DNA from 3 places in the Brevibacterium sp. GP-SGM9 genome. Region 1 is predicted to be linked to each of the others. Evidence: riboswitches for the same ligand, from Rfam matches in the RefSeq annotation. Region 1 holds a riboswitch; each other region holds the start of a gene.
What was found. A riboswitch is a leader RNA that binds a small molecule or an ion and turns the genes downstream of it on or off. The one in region 1 is predicted to bind thiamine pyrophosphate.
Positions count from the first base shown of each region.

Region 1 (4,526 bases):
GACCACACAACGCCCCGTACCCCGACCGCACACCGACCCGCACCTCAATCGACCCGCACCCCAGGAGACCTCAGTGAAGATCCTCGTCGTCAACGTCAACACCACCGAATCGATGACCGAAGGCATCGCCGCAGCGGCCCGGTCGGCCGCCTCGGCGGGCACAGAGATCATCGGGGTGACCCCGACGTTCGGAGCCGAGTCCTGTGAGGGCAACGTCGAGAGCCATCTCGCCGCGCTCGGGGTGATGGACGCCGTGCTCAAGCACCAAGGCGACTTCGATGCCGTGATCCAAGCCGGCTACGGCGAGCACGGCAGGGAAGGCCTGCAGGAACTCCTCGACGTTCCGGTCATCGACATCACCGAGGCGGGAGCGGGCCTGGCGATGTTCCTCGGCCGTCGCTTCTCGGTCGTGACCACCCTCGATCGCACCGTGCCGCTGATCGAGGATCGGCTGCTCCTGGCCGGACTGCACACCCACTGCGCCTCGGTGCGGGCCTCCGGGATGGCCGTGCTCGAGTTGGAGAACGAGCCCGAACGTGCCGTCGCCGCGATCACGGAGCAGGCCGCCGAGGCGGTCGAGCGTGATCGTGCAGAGGTCATCGTTCTCGGCTGCGGGGGAATGGCGGAGCTCGCGAACTCGATCGTCGACCGGTGCCAGGTCCCGGTCGTCGACGGAGTCACGGCCGCAGTCAGACTCGCCGAATCACTTGTCGGCCTCGGCCTGTCGACCTCGAAGGTGCGCACCTATGCGCCGGCCAGGCCGAAGCAGATGCGCGGCTGGCCTCTGGGTGAGAACGCAGCCGTCTCCGCGCACGAAGCGGACTGAAGTACCCGCAGCGCAAGAGCTCTGAGTTTGCCGCGGCCCCGGAACTCAGTTCGGACCGGGTGATTCCTCGGCATCGTCGCCGCCAGGCGAATTGGCCAGACGCTCCTTGTGCTTGTCGTGCTGCTCCTGGCTGGTGCCCAGGTGCCGAATCGCCAGCTCGCGGGCCCTGCTCTGGTCCCGGCGGGCGATGGCTTCGTAGAGTTCGGCGTGCTCGGTGGCGACGAAATCGAGGTCATCATGCTGACTCAGCTGCCAGCGCATGCGGGAATCGAGCAGCTCGCCGATCTCGACGAGGAGCTGATTGCCCGAGAGCTCAGTGACGATCGCATGGAACTCGGCAGCACAGCGATGAGCGCCGACGGCATCCCCGGCCCGAGACAGCTCCTGCCCCTTCTGCATCGTCGCTTCCAAGCGCGCGAGTCCGTCGCGGGTGTGGCGCTGCGCGGCGAGTTCGAAGGACAGGGTGTCGAAGACCGTGCGCACCTCGTTGAGATCGGCGATGTCGCTGGGGGAGAAGTCGCGGACAGTCGACCAGGTGTTGGGTCTGTTCGTCACCAGCCCCTCGGCGGCAAGCTGTTTGAGCGCTTCGCGCACCGGGACGCGGGAGACTCCGAGTTCGGCCGCGAGGTTCCTCTCGACGAGTCGGTCTCCGGGATTCCTGACTCCGTCGATGATCTCATTGCGCAGGGCATCGGTGACCCGCACTGTCTCTGAGCGTGGAGTGTCATTGTTCTTCACCTGGTCATTCTCTCATTGTCGGTCCTGCTTGGACGGGAATCGAAGGCGGCTGATTCGAAGGCAGGATTCGACCGCGAGATTGCGGTTCGCGGTGGTGCAGGCTCGTGCTATGGTCGCAGGCAGTGACACGGGGTGCCCCGAGCGAGGGCTGAGAGAACACCCGTCGAACCTGATCCGGTTAGTACCGGCGAAGGGATTGTCCGCAGGATCGACTGCGCACCGTCACCGAGGTGACCCCTCGGTGATCGTCCATCCGTCGACCCGTACGGCGTTCCTTCGCCATGAGCATAAGGAAACGCACATGAGCGAGACCACCGACCAGACCACGAGCAACCCGCCGATCAACGAGCAGATCGTCCTCATCACCGGGGGCGCCCGCGGGCTCGGACTCAGCCTCACCAGGGCTTTCCTCCGCGAGGGCGCCAAGGTCGTCATCAACTACCTCACCAGTGAAGACTCCGCTCGCCGGCTCGCCGCCGAGCATCCCGACCGGGCCGTCGCGATCCGCGCCGACGTTCGTGATCGGTCACAGGTCGACGCCCTGTTCGCCGAGGCGGCTGCGCATTTCGCGGCTCCGATCACCACGGTGGTCAACAACGCACTCATCGATTTCTCCTTCAACGGCGATGCCCGACCCCACGCCGAGGAGATCACCGTCGAAGCGCTGACGGCACAGTTCCACGGTGCCGTCGGAGCGGCGACGAACACCACCCAGGCCGCATTGGCCGGATTCGCACAGGCCGGATCGGGCCGGATCATCAACATCGGCACCAACCTGTTCCAGAACCCGGTCATGCCCTACCACGACTACACTGCGGCGAAGGCGGCGCTGCTGTCGCTGACGAGAACCTTCGCCGCCGACCTCGGGCCCAGGCAGGTGCGGGTGAATATGCTCAGCGGCGGCCTGCTGCGCACCACGGACGCCAGCGCCGCGACACCCGCAGAGGTCTTCGACGGAATCGCCGCCGGTACCCCGCTGCAGCGGGTGACCACCCCGGAGGAATTCGCCGACTCCGCACTCATCTTCGCCTCACCCTGGTCGCGGGGGATCACCGGTCAGAATCTCGTCGTCGACGGAGGACTGGTGAAGAACGGATGTCTCACGACCAGACGCCCCACGACCCGACGCCGCATCGTCCGGTCCATCTCAATCTTTTCGCCCACGGCTGCGGACACCATTCGGCGGCCTGGCGGGCCGAGGATTCGACGGTCGAGCGCCTCGGCGACATCACCTACTGGGAGGAACTGGCTCGGATCGCCGAACGCGGACGGTTCGACGCCTTCTTCCTCGCCGACGGACAGTCGGCCGGAGTCCCGGGCCTGGCGAACGGCCCGCGGTGGCTTCTCGAACCGCTGACCACCCTGACCGTACTGTCCCGAGCGACGGCGCATATCGGACTGGTGAGCACGATCTCGGCGAGCTTCTGGGATTCGTTCCACGCGGCGCGGATCCTCGCCGGCCTCGACCACATCTCCGGTGGCCGGGCCGGGGTCAACATCGTGACCTCGACGACCGACGCCGAGGCACGCAACCACGGCATGGACGGACTGCCCGCGCATGCGCAGCGCTACGCTCGGGCCGAGGAATTCACCTCGGTGATGCTCAGGCTCTGGGACTCGTGGCCGGCCGAGGCGATCCTCGCCGATCGCGACGGTGACTATGTCGACGAATCTCGACTGCAGTCGATCGACTGCAGTCGATCGACCACTCAGGCGATCACTTCTCTGTGGCGGGCCCGCTCAACATCCCCTCGACCCCGCAGGGCCGACCGGTGATCTTCCAAGCCGGCGCCTCCGCGCCGGGCCGGGACCTGGCGGCCCGGTTCGCCGACGGCGTCTACGCGGTCGCCTGGGACTTCGAACAGGCACTCGAATACAGGCAGGACGTCCTCGCCCGTGCCGCGACCGCCGGACGCGACCCCGACTCGGTCACGGTCATGCCCGGGCTCGTCACCTATGTGGCACCGAGCGAGGCAGGGGCCAGGGAGCTCTAGGCCGAACTCAACGACCTGCTGCCCGTCGCGGACTCGTTGCGCCAGCTGGCCTACTTCACCGGGCAGGGCACCTCCGACTGGGACCTCGACGGTCCCGTCCCGGAACTGCCCCCACTCGAGGAGTTCACCGGTCCGCAGGGACGCTACGCCACGGTGCTGCGGATCATCGAGACCACCCGGCCGACGGTGCGCGAACTTCTCGGCTACCTCGCCGCCGGTGGGGGACACGCCACCTTCATCGGCACTCCGGAGCACATCGCCGATGAGATTCTGCGGTGGATCGACCGGGGAGCGGCCGACGGCTTCAACCTCATGCCGCCGGCACTGCCGGGCAGCCTCGAGGACTTGGTCGATCTCGTCGTCCCGATCCTCCAGGACCGTGGCCGCTTCCGGCGCGACTACACCGGGTCGACGCTACGCGACCACCTCGGCGAGTGACCCGGCACCGACTGTGCCGGGCCCCGGGGTCACCTCGGTAATTGCCGGGCTCGGCGGTGACTGCCAGGCTCCTCGGGCTCAGCGCCTGATCGCCCGACCGAGCGTGTCGAGGCCGACCGAGCCGAGGTTGAGGGCCTTCGTGTGGAAGGCCTTGAGATCGAAGTCGGCACCGGCTTCGGCCTTCGCCTCATCGCGGAACTGCTCCCACAGGCGCTGACCGATCTTGTAGCTCGGGGCCTGGCCCGGCCACCCGAGGTAGCGGTCGAGTTCGAAGGCGAGGAAGGAACGGTCCATGGCGACGTTGTCGGTGAGGAACTGCCAGGCCTTCTCCCGGTTCCAGATCCCACCGCCGAGGCTGGCCGGAGCCTCGAGGCCGAGGTGGAAGCCGATGTCGAGGACGACCCTGGCCGCCCGCAGCCGCTGCGAGTCGAGCATGCCGAGGTAGTCGCCGGGTTCGTCCATGAATCCGAGATCGGCCATGAGCTTCTCCGCATACAGCGCCCAGCCCTCGCCGTGCCCGGACACCCAGC
Region 1 is NZ_CP178563.1:927,458-931,983, reverse strand. It holds gene ACH82I_RS04235 (aspartate/glutamate racemase family protein) at 74-826, shown strand; gene ACH82I_RS04230 (GntR family transcriptional regulator) at 872-1,564, opposite strand; TPP riboswitch at 1,683-1,778, shown strand; partial or broken gene ACH82I_RS04225 (3-oxoacyl-ACP reductase) at 1,866-2,657, shown strand; gene ACH82I_RS04220 (LLM class flavin-dependent oxidoreductase) at 2,660-3,340, shown strand; gene ACH82I_RS04215 (LLM class flavin-dependent oxidoreductase) at 3,337-3,558, shown strand; gene ACH82I_RS04210 (hypothetical protein) at 3,595-3,996, shown strand; gene ACH82I_RS04205 (DUF885 domain-containing protein) at 4,075-4,526, opposite strand, start outside.

Region 2 (4,526 bases), 130 kb from region 1:
CGCATCCTCTCGGTCTGCTCACCGCGGCCGTCGTCGGTGCGGTAGCCGGGGACTTCGCCGCCCACCTCGTCGGTCGCAGCGGGGGCGGAGTGGTCCAACGGTGGCGCCGCCATCCGCGCCTGGGCCGGGTCCTCTCCCGTTCCGAGGAGATCTTCTCCCGCCGAGGCGGTGCCGCGCTCATCGCGGGCCGATTCGTGCCCGGCGGGCGCACGGCGGCGACGATCGCCTCCGGGGTGCTCGCGTTTCCGGTGGGACGGTTCCTGATCTTCGATTCCCTCGGTGCGCTCGCCTGGGCAAGCTATTCCACATCCATCGGCCTGCTGGGCGGGCTGGTCTTCGAGGACCGTCCCCTGCTCGGTGTGGCGCTGGGAGTCGGGATCGCCCTCGTGGTGACCGTCATCGCCGAGGTGGTCCGGCGGATCGCCGAGCACCGATCCTCTCCGCACGGCACCGGTCGGACACACCGAGAACCGACCCGCTCGACGACAGTTCAGGCCGACATGGCACGATAGACGGAGATGTCTGAATCACTCGTCTGGTACGTCAGCTACGGATCGAACATGGCCCGGAACAGGCTCGCCTGCTATCTCGAGGGCGGTCGTCCCGAGGGAGCGTTCGTCACCTATCCCGGGGCGCGGGACCACAGTCAGCCGCGGGCGGAGTCCGGCATCGAACTGCACGGCTCGATCTACTTCGCCGGGAACTCCAGTGTCTGGGGCGGCGGCATGGCATCCTACGACCACGCCGTGCCCGGTCCCACGCCGGCCAAGGCCTATCTCATCACCGCCGAACAGTTCGCGGATGTCGCCGAACAGGAGATGCACCGCGCCCCGTCTGCGGAGAATTCCGTAGAGCGGCTCGCCTTCGAACTGCCCTCCGGTGCCTCTCATGCCGTCGGACCGGGACGCTATGAGACGCTGCTCGTCCTCGGCCGCCGGGACGAGGTGCCGCTGATCACGTTCACGGCCCCGCACGGCGCCGCGGACGTCGAACACACTGTACCGACGGAGGCCTATCTGGCGATGCTGCGCCGCGGTCAGGACGAGGTCACCGCACTCGGAGGGACTCACCCGCTCGCAGCTGCACAAGTGTGAGGTCGAGCAGGGGCGTGGCCACACCGAGTTCGCTCGCCGCTCGGGCCAGATCGCCGAGGATGTGCTCCGTCTCGCTCGGCAGACCCGCTGTCACATCCCGGTAGAGCGATGAGGTGAATTCCGATCCTGCAGCGGTGAGCATCGACAGTGTCATCTCCCGCGAGCTCTTCGACACCGGATGACCGGCGGCCGCGGCGATGGCCTCGAGTTCGTCGACGATGGCGACCACATGGTCCCGGCCGCCTGCTTCCATGATCGCTCCCACCGGGGCTCGGAACAGGCAGGTGACGACACCGGCGGCGGCGATGAAGACCCATTTCTCCCACAGTCCGTCGACGATGGTGCCGATGATCTGCAGCTTGAAGCCGGGGACGTCGAGTGTCTTACTGATGTCGGCCGGAACCTCGGCTCCGTCGAGATCGCCGATGGTCATCACCGCCAGATCCGTCATCTGGACGATCGCATCGTCTTTGATGGTGCCGACGATCTTGACGAGTCCGCCGAGGACCTGCCCGGGGAACTCCTGCGTCAGCCGGTCGATCTGTGCCATGCCGTTGAGGAAGGGAATGATCTGCGTTCCGGGGCCCACCGCCGGGCGGATGTCGTCGATGATCGATTCGAGACCGTTGGCCTTGACGGCGACGATCACCAGGTCGAATGCGGTGTCGCCATGTTCGGGCCCGGCCGCCTCGGCGAGTTCGGAGGCAATGAGCACGGCAACGTCGTTCGTCTGATCCTCCCCCGGGGCGATGAAGCGCAGGCCGTTCGCGCGCAGCTTCTCCGCCCGTGCCGGACGGACGAGGAAGGTGACGTCACGTCCGGCTTCGAGCAGCCGGGTTCCGAACGCGCCGCCGGTGGCTCCGGCGCCGGCGATGAGGATCTTCATGTCCTGTGCTCCCATCTCAGCGAACCTCGCTGCTGTCATCAGAATTCGTCGTCACTGCGGTCCTGAGCGCGCCTGCGGCCGCCCGGGGATCATCTGCCTCCGTGACCGCACGGACGACGACGATGCGACCGGCTCCTGCCGCAGTCACCTCGGCGAGGCGCTCACCGTAAGAGATCCCGCCGATCGCGAACCAGGGCTTGCTCACCGCCGAACCGAGGCCACGCAGCGGCTCGAGCCCGATGGCTGCGCGGCCGGGTTTGGTGGGGGTCTCCCACACGGGACCCAGACACAGGTAGTCCACGTCGGGGTCCGCCTCGGCGGCCTTCGCCTGCTCGAGGGAATGAGTCGATCGCCCCAGGATCACATCGGGTCCCAGCACGTCCCGTGCCTGCGTACTTGTGAGATCTCCCTGTCCGACGTGGAAGACGTCGGCGCCAACGAGGAGTGCGACGTCTGCACGGTCGTTGACGGAGAACAGCTTTCCGTGCCGGTGTGCTGCTTCTCTGAGCACCATGAGCGCGTCGATCTCCGCGCGGGCTTCGAGGCCCTTGTCTCGGAGCTGGATGATATCGGCTCCTCCGGCATAGGCGGCGTCGAGGAATTCGGCCAAGTCGCCTCGTTGACTGCGGGCATCGGTGCAGACGTAGAGCCTCGCCTCCTCGAGCCGGTCTTCGCGGAAGCCTCTGGTCCTGGTCTCGGACGGACTCGGAGCGTCTCGGACTGCGGTGCGCATTGTCTTATCGGCGGCCATGATCCTAGAGTAGAGGAGTTCGCGGGAGCCTCATAAAGAGGCTGAGAGGGCTTCGTGCCGACCGTCAGACCTGATGCGGATCATGCCGCCGGAGGGAGAAGCCCATGCACGCCATTGTGGTCGGGGCCGGGATCATCGGCCTGTCGACGGCCTGGTTCCTGCGCCGTTCCGGTGCCGCCGTCACCATCGTCGATCCTGCCCCCATCTCGGGTGCCACGCATGCCGCCGCTGGGATGCTCGCCCCCGCCGCCGAGGTGGCCTGGGGTCAGTCTCCCCTGTATCCGCTCATGCGCGCCTCCGCCGAGCTCTACCCGGAGTTCGCCGCAGCGGTGGCGAGCGCGACCGGTCACGATCTGGGGCATTCGTACGCCGAGACCCTCGTCTGCGCCGGAGACCGGGCGGATCTCGCTTCGCTGCGCGAACTCACCGCCTTACAGCAGGCGAACGGCTTCGAGACCACGCTGCTCAGCGGGTCGACGGCCCGCGAGCTCGAACCCTCGCTGGGGCCGGGCGTGTGCGGGGCGGTGAGGATCCCCGGCGACCATGCGATCGATCCTCGCCGGCTGTCTGCGGCACTTCTCTCGGCCGTCTCCGATCATCTCGTCACCCAGCGAGTGACCGGTCTGGTCCGGTCGGGGCAGCGCACCTGCGGAGTCGACCTCGGTGACGGAGGCAGGCTCGAAGCCGACCAGGTCGTCATCGCCGCCGGGGCTGGCTGCAATGAGATCATCGGGGCCCCGAGCCTGCCGCTGCGTGAGGTGTGGGGCGAGGTTATCCGTCTGCGCTTACCGGAGAGTTCGCCGCCTCTGCTCACCCGCACCGTCCGCGGTCTGGTCAATGCTCGTCCCATCTATGTTGTGCCGCGACCCGACGGGGAGCTTGTGCTCGGAGCCACCTCCCGGGAGGACGGACGCGGCGGGCTCAACGCCGGCGGAGTCCACCGGCTGCTCCAGGACGGCGAACGACTCGTCCCCGGCATCCTCGACGCCGAGATCACCGACATCACCACCCGAGCCCGACCCGGTTCGCCCGACGATGTGCCGATCATCGGCCGCATCGACCCGGGGTGCGTGATCTCGACCGGCTATTTCCGCCACGGCATCCTGCTCGCCCCCTTCGGCGGCAGACTCACCGCCGAACTCGCCACCGAACTCGCCTCCGACAGCGGAGTCACCTGCGACGAGGACTGTGAGTGGCTGCCGGCCGGGGCTCTCGATGCGGTGTCTCCGGAGCGGTTCACCACTCCGGCCCACATCCGTCCCCCGGACACCGACCTCAACTTCACTGCCCCGCACGCGACCACGGCAAGGAGCCGCTCATGACAACGACCATCACACTCAACGGCGAGGAACACGAACTCGCCGGCCCCACCTCGGCGCTCGAGCTCGTCGCCGGCATCGTCGGCAGGGATCTTCGCCCCGACGGCACCCCGAGCGACGGCACACGTCTGGGCATCGCCGTGGCCGTCGACGGAGAGGTCCTCCGGCGCGGCCGATGGGCCGAGTTCGCTCTGGACGAAGGCCACACCGTCGACGTCGTCACCGCTGTGCAGGGAGGCTGAGATGAGCTGGACCATCGATGGAGCGGCTATGAACTCCCGCCTCGTGATGGGCACGGGCGGAGCCGGTTCCCTGAGCATCCTCGCCGAGGCGCTGCAGGCTTCGGGCACCGAGCTGACGACCGTGGCGATGCGGCGCTTCGATGCCGAGTCCCGCGATTCGGTGTTCGCACTCCTGCAGGACCTGGGCATCCGCGTCCTGCCGAATACCGCCGGCTGCTATACGGCCAGGGACGC
Region 2 is NZ_CP178563.1:793,365-797,890, forward strand. It holds gene ACH82I_RS03565 (DedA family protein) at 1-512, shown strand, start outside; gene ACH82I_RS03570 (histone deacetylase) at 519-1,094, shown strand; gene ACH82I_RS03575 (ketopantoate reductase family protein) at 1,048-1,995, opposite strand; gene thiE (thiamine phosphate synthase) at 1,997-2,731, opposite strand; TPP riboswitch at 2,743-2,845, shown strand; gene thiO (glycine oxidase ThiO) at 2,836-4,053, shown strand; gene thiS (sulfur carrier protein ThiS) at 4,050-4,292, shown strand; gene ACH82I_RS03595 (thiazole synthase) at 4,294-4,526, shown strand, end outside.
Region 2: linked by a shared signal. The riboswitch ahead of thiO (glycine oxidase ThiO) and the one ahead of ACH82I_RS04225 (3-oxoacyl-ACP reductase) in region 1 are both predicted to bind thiamine pyrophosphate.

Region 3 (4,526 bases), 1.5 Mb from region 1:
TCTGCGCGACGAGCGCGGTGATCGCGGTGGTCCCGAGCACCCCACGCGCGGTGAAGGTCTTGAGGTCTGCATGGATGCCCGCTCCCCCGCTGGGATCGGTGCCCGCAATCGACAGGGCGATGGGCGGCCGGGTGCTCATACCGGATCCTCCTGCGCGCCGGAACCGTCGCCGAATTCCCCCAGCAGTGCCGCAGCCGCCGCCTCCGGATCCGCAGCCCGGCAGATCGCCGAGACCACGCAGATCCCGATCAGCCCCCGTCCCCGCAGCTCACCCGCACGCTCGGTGCTGATGCCGCCGATGGCGACCGCCGGCAGACCCGCCAGTCCGGCCAATTCGCCGAGGCGGTCGGGCCCGATCCCATCCGGTGCGTCGGATTTCGTCGTCGTATCGTAGACCGGGCCGATGCCGACGAGGTCGACGACGCCCGTCTCCCGGGCCGCGGCGAATTCGGCCGCGTTCGCCGCGGACAGTCCGATGAGCGGTGCGGGGCCGAGTCGTCTGCGGACCTCGGTCACGGAAGTGTCGGACTGGCCGACGTGGATGTGGACGTCCTCGCCCTCGGCGATGAGACGCTCGGCCACGGCCACTCGGTCGTTGAGGAAGACGGGTACCTGCCGGTCGGTCCCGGCCACCGCCTCGGCGACGGCACCGATGACCTCCCGGGTCAGGGACTCGAACGCGGTGTCGTCGATGTCCTTATCACGGACCTGGACGATGCCGACTCCCCCGGCGACGGCGGCGCGCACGGTCTCGGCGACGCTGCGACCGGCCTCGCGGCACTGGGCGGAGTCGGTGACGAGGTAGAGACGGGTGTCGATGCCCGTCAGACGGTCGGTGGCCGCGGACTTGCTCGAGGTCACGCTCATGACTGCGGTCCTCGGTCGGCTGCGGTTCCGGCAGCGTCTGCGGCCTCGGACTCGGCTGCGGTTCCGGCGGAATCTGGGGCCACGGTCCCGATCTCGACAGCAGCCTCGGCGATCTGCTCAGCCGTCGTCGCATAGAGAGCGTCGAGGAAGTTCACCGAGTAGCTGCCGGGCCCGTTCGCCCCGACCGCCGCGGCCTGCCCGGCGACCTTGAAATGGGCATGGGCGGCGATCACGGCAGTGAACTTCGCTGCGGCATCGGCCTGGCCGGCACCGGCCTTCTCGACACCGGCGAGGTAGGCCGCGGTGACCGCCCCGAGCGAACACCCGGTGCCGATGACCAGCGGCATGAAGTCGTGTCCGCCGGCGATCCGGGCGACATGGTCGACACCGTCGATATGGGCGACGACCGCATCCCTGGGCCCGGAGACCGCGACCACGGCTCCGGTCGAGCGCGCGAGTTCCGCGGCGGCCGGGACCACCGCATCCACCTCGTCGGTGGATTCGACTCCCCGGCCGCCCGCTCCGGCGCCGGCCAGAGCCGCGATCTCCGAGGCGTTGCCGCGGATCGCGGTGGGGCCCGACTTCGCAGCCCGGTGGATGCGAGTGGTGCGGAAGTCCACGGCCCCGATGCTCACGGGATCGAGCACCCACGGTGTGCCGTCGTCGAGAGCCGCTTCGGTGGCGGCGTCGGCGGCGAGGAACTGCTGGTTCGTGGCCGTGCCGAAGTTGACGAGGAGTCCGCTGGAGACGCGGGTGAACTGTGCGGCATCGGCGTCGTGGTCGAGCATCGCCGGGGAGGCGCCGATCGCCAGGAGCACATTGGCACTGAACTGCTGCACCACGGTGTTCGTGATGCATTGGATGAGCGGGTTGCCGGCACGCAGTCGCTCGTGTGCGGAACGGAGACTTCCCGGCAGGTCGCCGAGGCTCCCGAATTCAGAACGCAGGTCGAAGTCAACCATGACGATCCCTTCGCTAGTATGGCCCAGATCAGGTTCGATGGGTGTTCTCTCAGCCTCATCGAAATCCGCGGCTGCGGATCCTCATGAGGCACCCCATGTCATTGCCCTCGACTCTATCAGTCGCTCCCAGCGTGGCGATTCCTCTCGCAGTGAACTCGTCGAAAGCAGAGCTGAGCGTCGAGGGCAGACTTCAGAAAGTCTGCCCTCGACGCTCAGGTGCGCGCTCGTTCGGCTACCCCCTGCCCACGTAGCGTTGGCCGCGACGGCTGAGCGCGTCGATGACCACGGCGGCCAACAGCACGAGTGCGGTGATGATCTGCTGCGCATCGGAGTTGAAGCCGATGAGATAGAGACCGTTGTTGATCGACCCGACGACCAAGGCACCGAGCACGGCCGCCCACGCCGTTCCGCGACCGCCGAAGAGCGAGGTGCCGCCGATGACCGCCGAGGCGATCGCATTGAGCAGGTCCTGGGTCGGCACGAGCGTCGATCCGGCGTTCGTCGTCACCCCGGCCTTGATGAAGCCGAAGAGCGCGGCAAGAGTTCCGGCCGCCATGAACACGCTGATCCGCACCCAGGTCACCCGGATGCCGGCACGCCTGGCGGCCTCGACCTTGCCGCCCACGGCATAGATCGACCGACCGTAGCGGGTCTTGCGCAGCACCAGATCGATGACGATGGCGATGACGATCATGAGCAGGAACGGCATCGCCAGACCGAAGTCCTGATTGATGAGGACGAGGAAGCCGAAGACGATCGCGAACAGCAGGACGATCCGCACCGTCACCGAGGTCCAGCTCGGGGCTTCGAGGCCCTCACTGTGCCGTCGCAGCTTCGAGTAGATGATCCCGGCGCCGAAGCCGATGATCGCCACCGCACCGAAGACATAGGCCCAGACTGCGGGGAAGTAGAAGTTCGCGAAGTCGAAGGCGAAGGTGTCCGACATCGACAGGTTCTTCTGCGTTCCCAGGGTGGTCAGCGTCAGCCCGGTGAAGGCGAGCAGACCGGCCAGGGTGACGACGAAGGCCGGAATGCCGATGACGGCGAAGAACCAGCCTTGGATGGCGCCGACGACCAGGCCGAGCAGCAGCATGATGATCAGCGCCAAGATCGGCGGAACGCCCTGCCTGACCACGAGCACGCCGAGCAGCGAGGCCGCCAGACCACCGAGTTGGGCGAGCGAGAGGTCGATCTCACCGAGGAGCAGGATGAGGTTGATGCCGAGTGCGAGGATCGCAATATAGGCGACCGTCGAGGACAGATTGACGAGATTGGCCGGTGACAGGAAGCTGCTGTTCGCCGATTGGAAGACGATGACGATGACGACGAGGGCGAGGATGACCGGCAGCGAACCGAGCTGGCCCTCCTTGACGCGGCGGACGAAGGTCGCGAAGAACCCCTCATGGGAGATCCGCTCGTCGGTGATGAATGCGTTGCGGGTCATCGGCGCTCACCCCTCCGGGTCGCCCGCTGCGTGACGACGTTGTCGCTGGCACCGGTGATCGCGGCGACGAGCACGTCGGTGCGCTCATCCCCGTCGAAGTCGCCGGCATCCTTGCCCAGACGCAGGACGTGGATCCGATCGCAGACGGCTTGGACATCGGCCATATTGTGGCTGACCAGCAGCACCCCGAGGTCACGTTCCTTGAGCCGTTCGATGAGGTTGAGCACCTCGGCGGTCTGGGCCACGCCCAGGGCCGCGGTCGGTTCGTCGAGCATGACGATGGAGGGATTGCCGAGTAGGGAGCGGGCGATCGCGACCGTCTGCCGCTGACCGCCGGACAGAGCCGCGATCGGCACCCGCACACTCGGGATCTTCGCCGACAGTGACCGCAGGAGCTCCCAGGACTTCGCTTCCATGGACACCTCGTCGAGGACTCCTCCCCGGGTGTTCTCATGCCCGAGGAACAGATTGGCCACGACGTCGAGGTTCTCGCACAGCGAGAGGTCCTGGAAGACGGTGGCGACTCCGGCCTTCTGCGCGTCCTTCGGGGAGGAGAACTTCTGCTGGGTCCCGTCGATGATGAGTTCGCCCTCATCGGCACCGTGGACTCCGGCGATGACCTTGATCAGCGTCGATTTGCCGGCGCCGTTGTCGCCGACGAGTCCGACGACCTCGCCGCGGCCGATGCTCAGGTTGATGTCGGTCAGCGCCTGCACGGCGCCGAACCGTTTGTTGATTCCGCGCAGCTCGAGCACGGGCTCGCTGCCGCCTCTCGGCGACCGTGGTGAGGCGGAGGCCGTTTCGGATGTCTCAGGTGTCATCTGTTCCTACTTGTCGATGTCGATATGTGTGCCGGAGCCCGATCGGACTCCGGCACACACGCTGCGTGCTCTTACTTCACGCCTGCTTCTTCGCAGAGCTTCTGCACGTCGCCGGAGCAGATGTCCTCGGCCTTGATCTGGTCGCCGACGATGTCCTTGACCGTGTCCTTGGTGACGACCTTGGCTTCGACGAAGTCCGTCGGGGTGTCCTTGTAGGTCGTGCCGGCCTCGGGCTCCTCACCGGAGGCCAGTGCCACGGAGGCCTTGGCCGCGAACTCGGCCTGCGGCGGGATCGACTTGTAGATCGTGGCGAACTGGTCGCCCTTGAGGATGTTCTGGAGACCGTCGACCTCCGCGTCCTGACCGGTGACCACGGTGTCGACCTTGGCCTTCTTCGTCGCCGCCAGGACGCCGCCTGCTGTTCCGTCGTTG
Region 3 is NZ_CP178563.1:3,470,336-3,474,861, reverse strand. It holds gene thiD (bifunctional hydroxymethylpyrimidine kinase/phosphomethylpyrimidine kinase) at 1-139, opposite strand, end outside; gene thiE (thiamine phosphate synthase) at 136-867, opposite strand; gene thiM (hydroxyethylthiazole kinase) at 864-1,829, opposite strand; TPP riboswitch at 1,817-1,935, opposite strand; gene ACH82I_RS15535 (sugar ABC transporter permease) at 2,062-3,273, opposite strand; gene ACH82I_RS15530 (ATP-binding cassette domain-containing protein) at 3,270-4,094, opposite strand; gene ACH82I_RS15525 (substrate-binding domain-containing protein) at 4,166-4,526, opposite strand, start outside.
Region 3: linked by a shared signal. The riboswitch ahead of thiM (hydroxyethylthiazole kinase) and the one ahead of ACH82I_RS04225 (3-oxoacyl-ACP reductase) in region 1 are both predicted to bind thiamine pyrophosphate.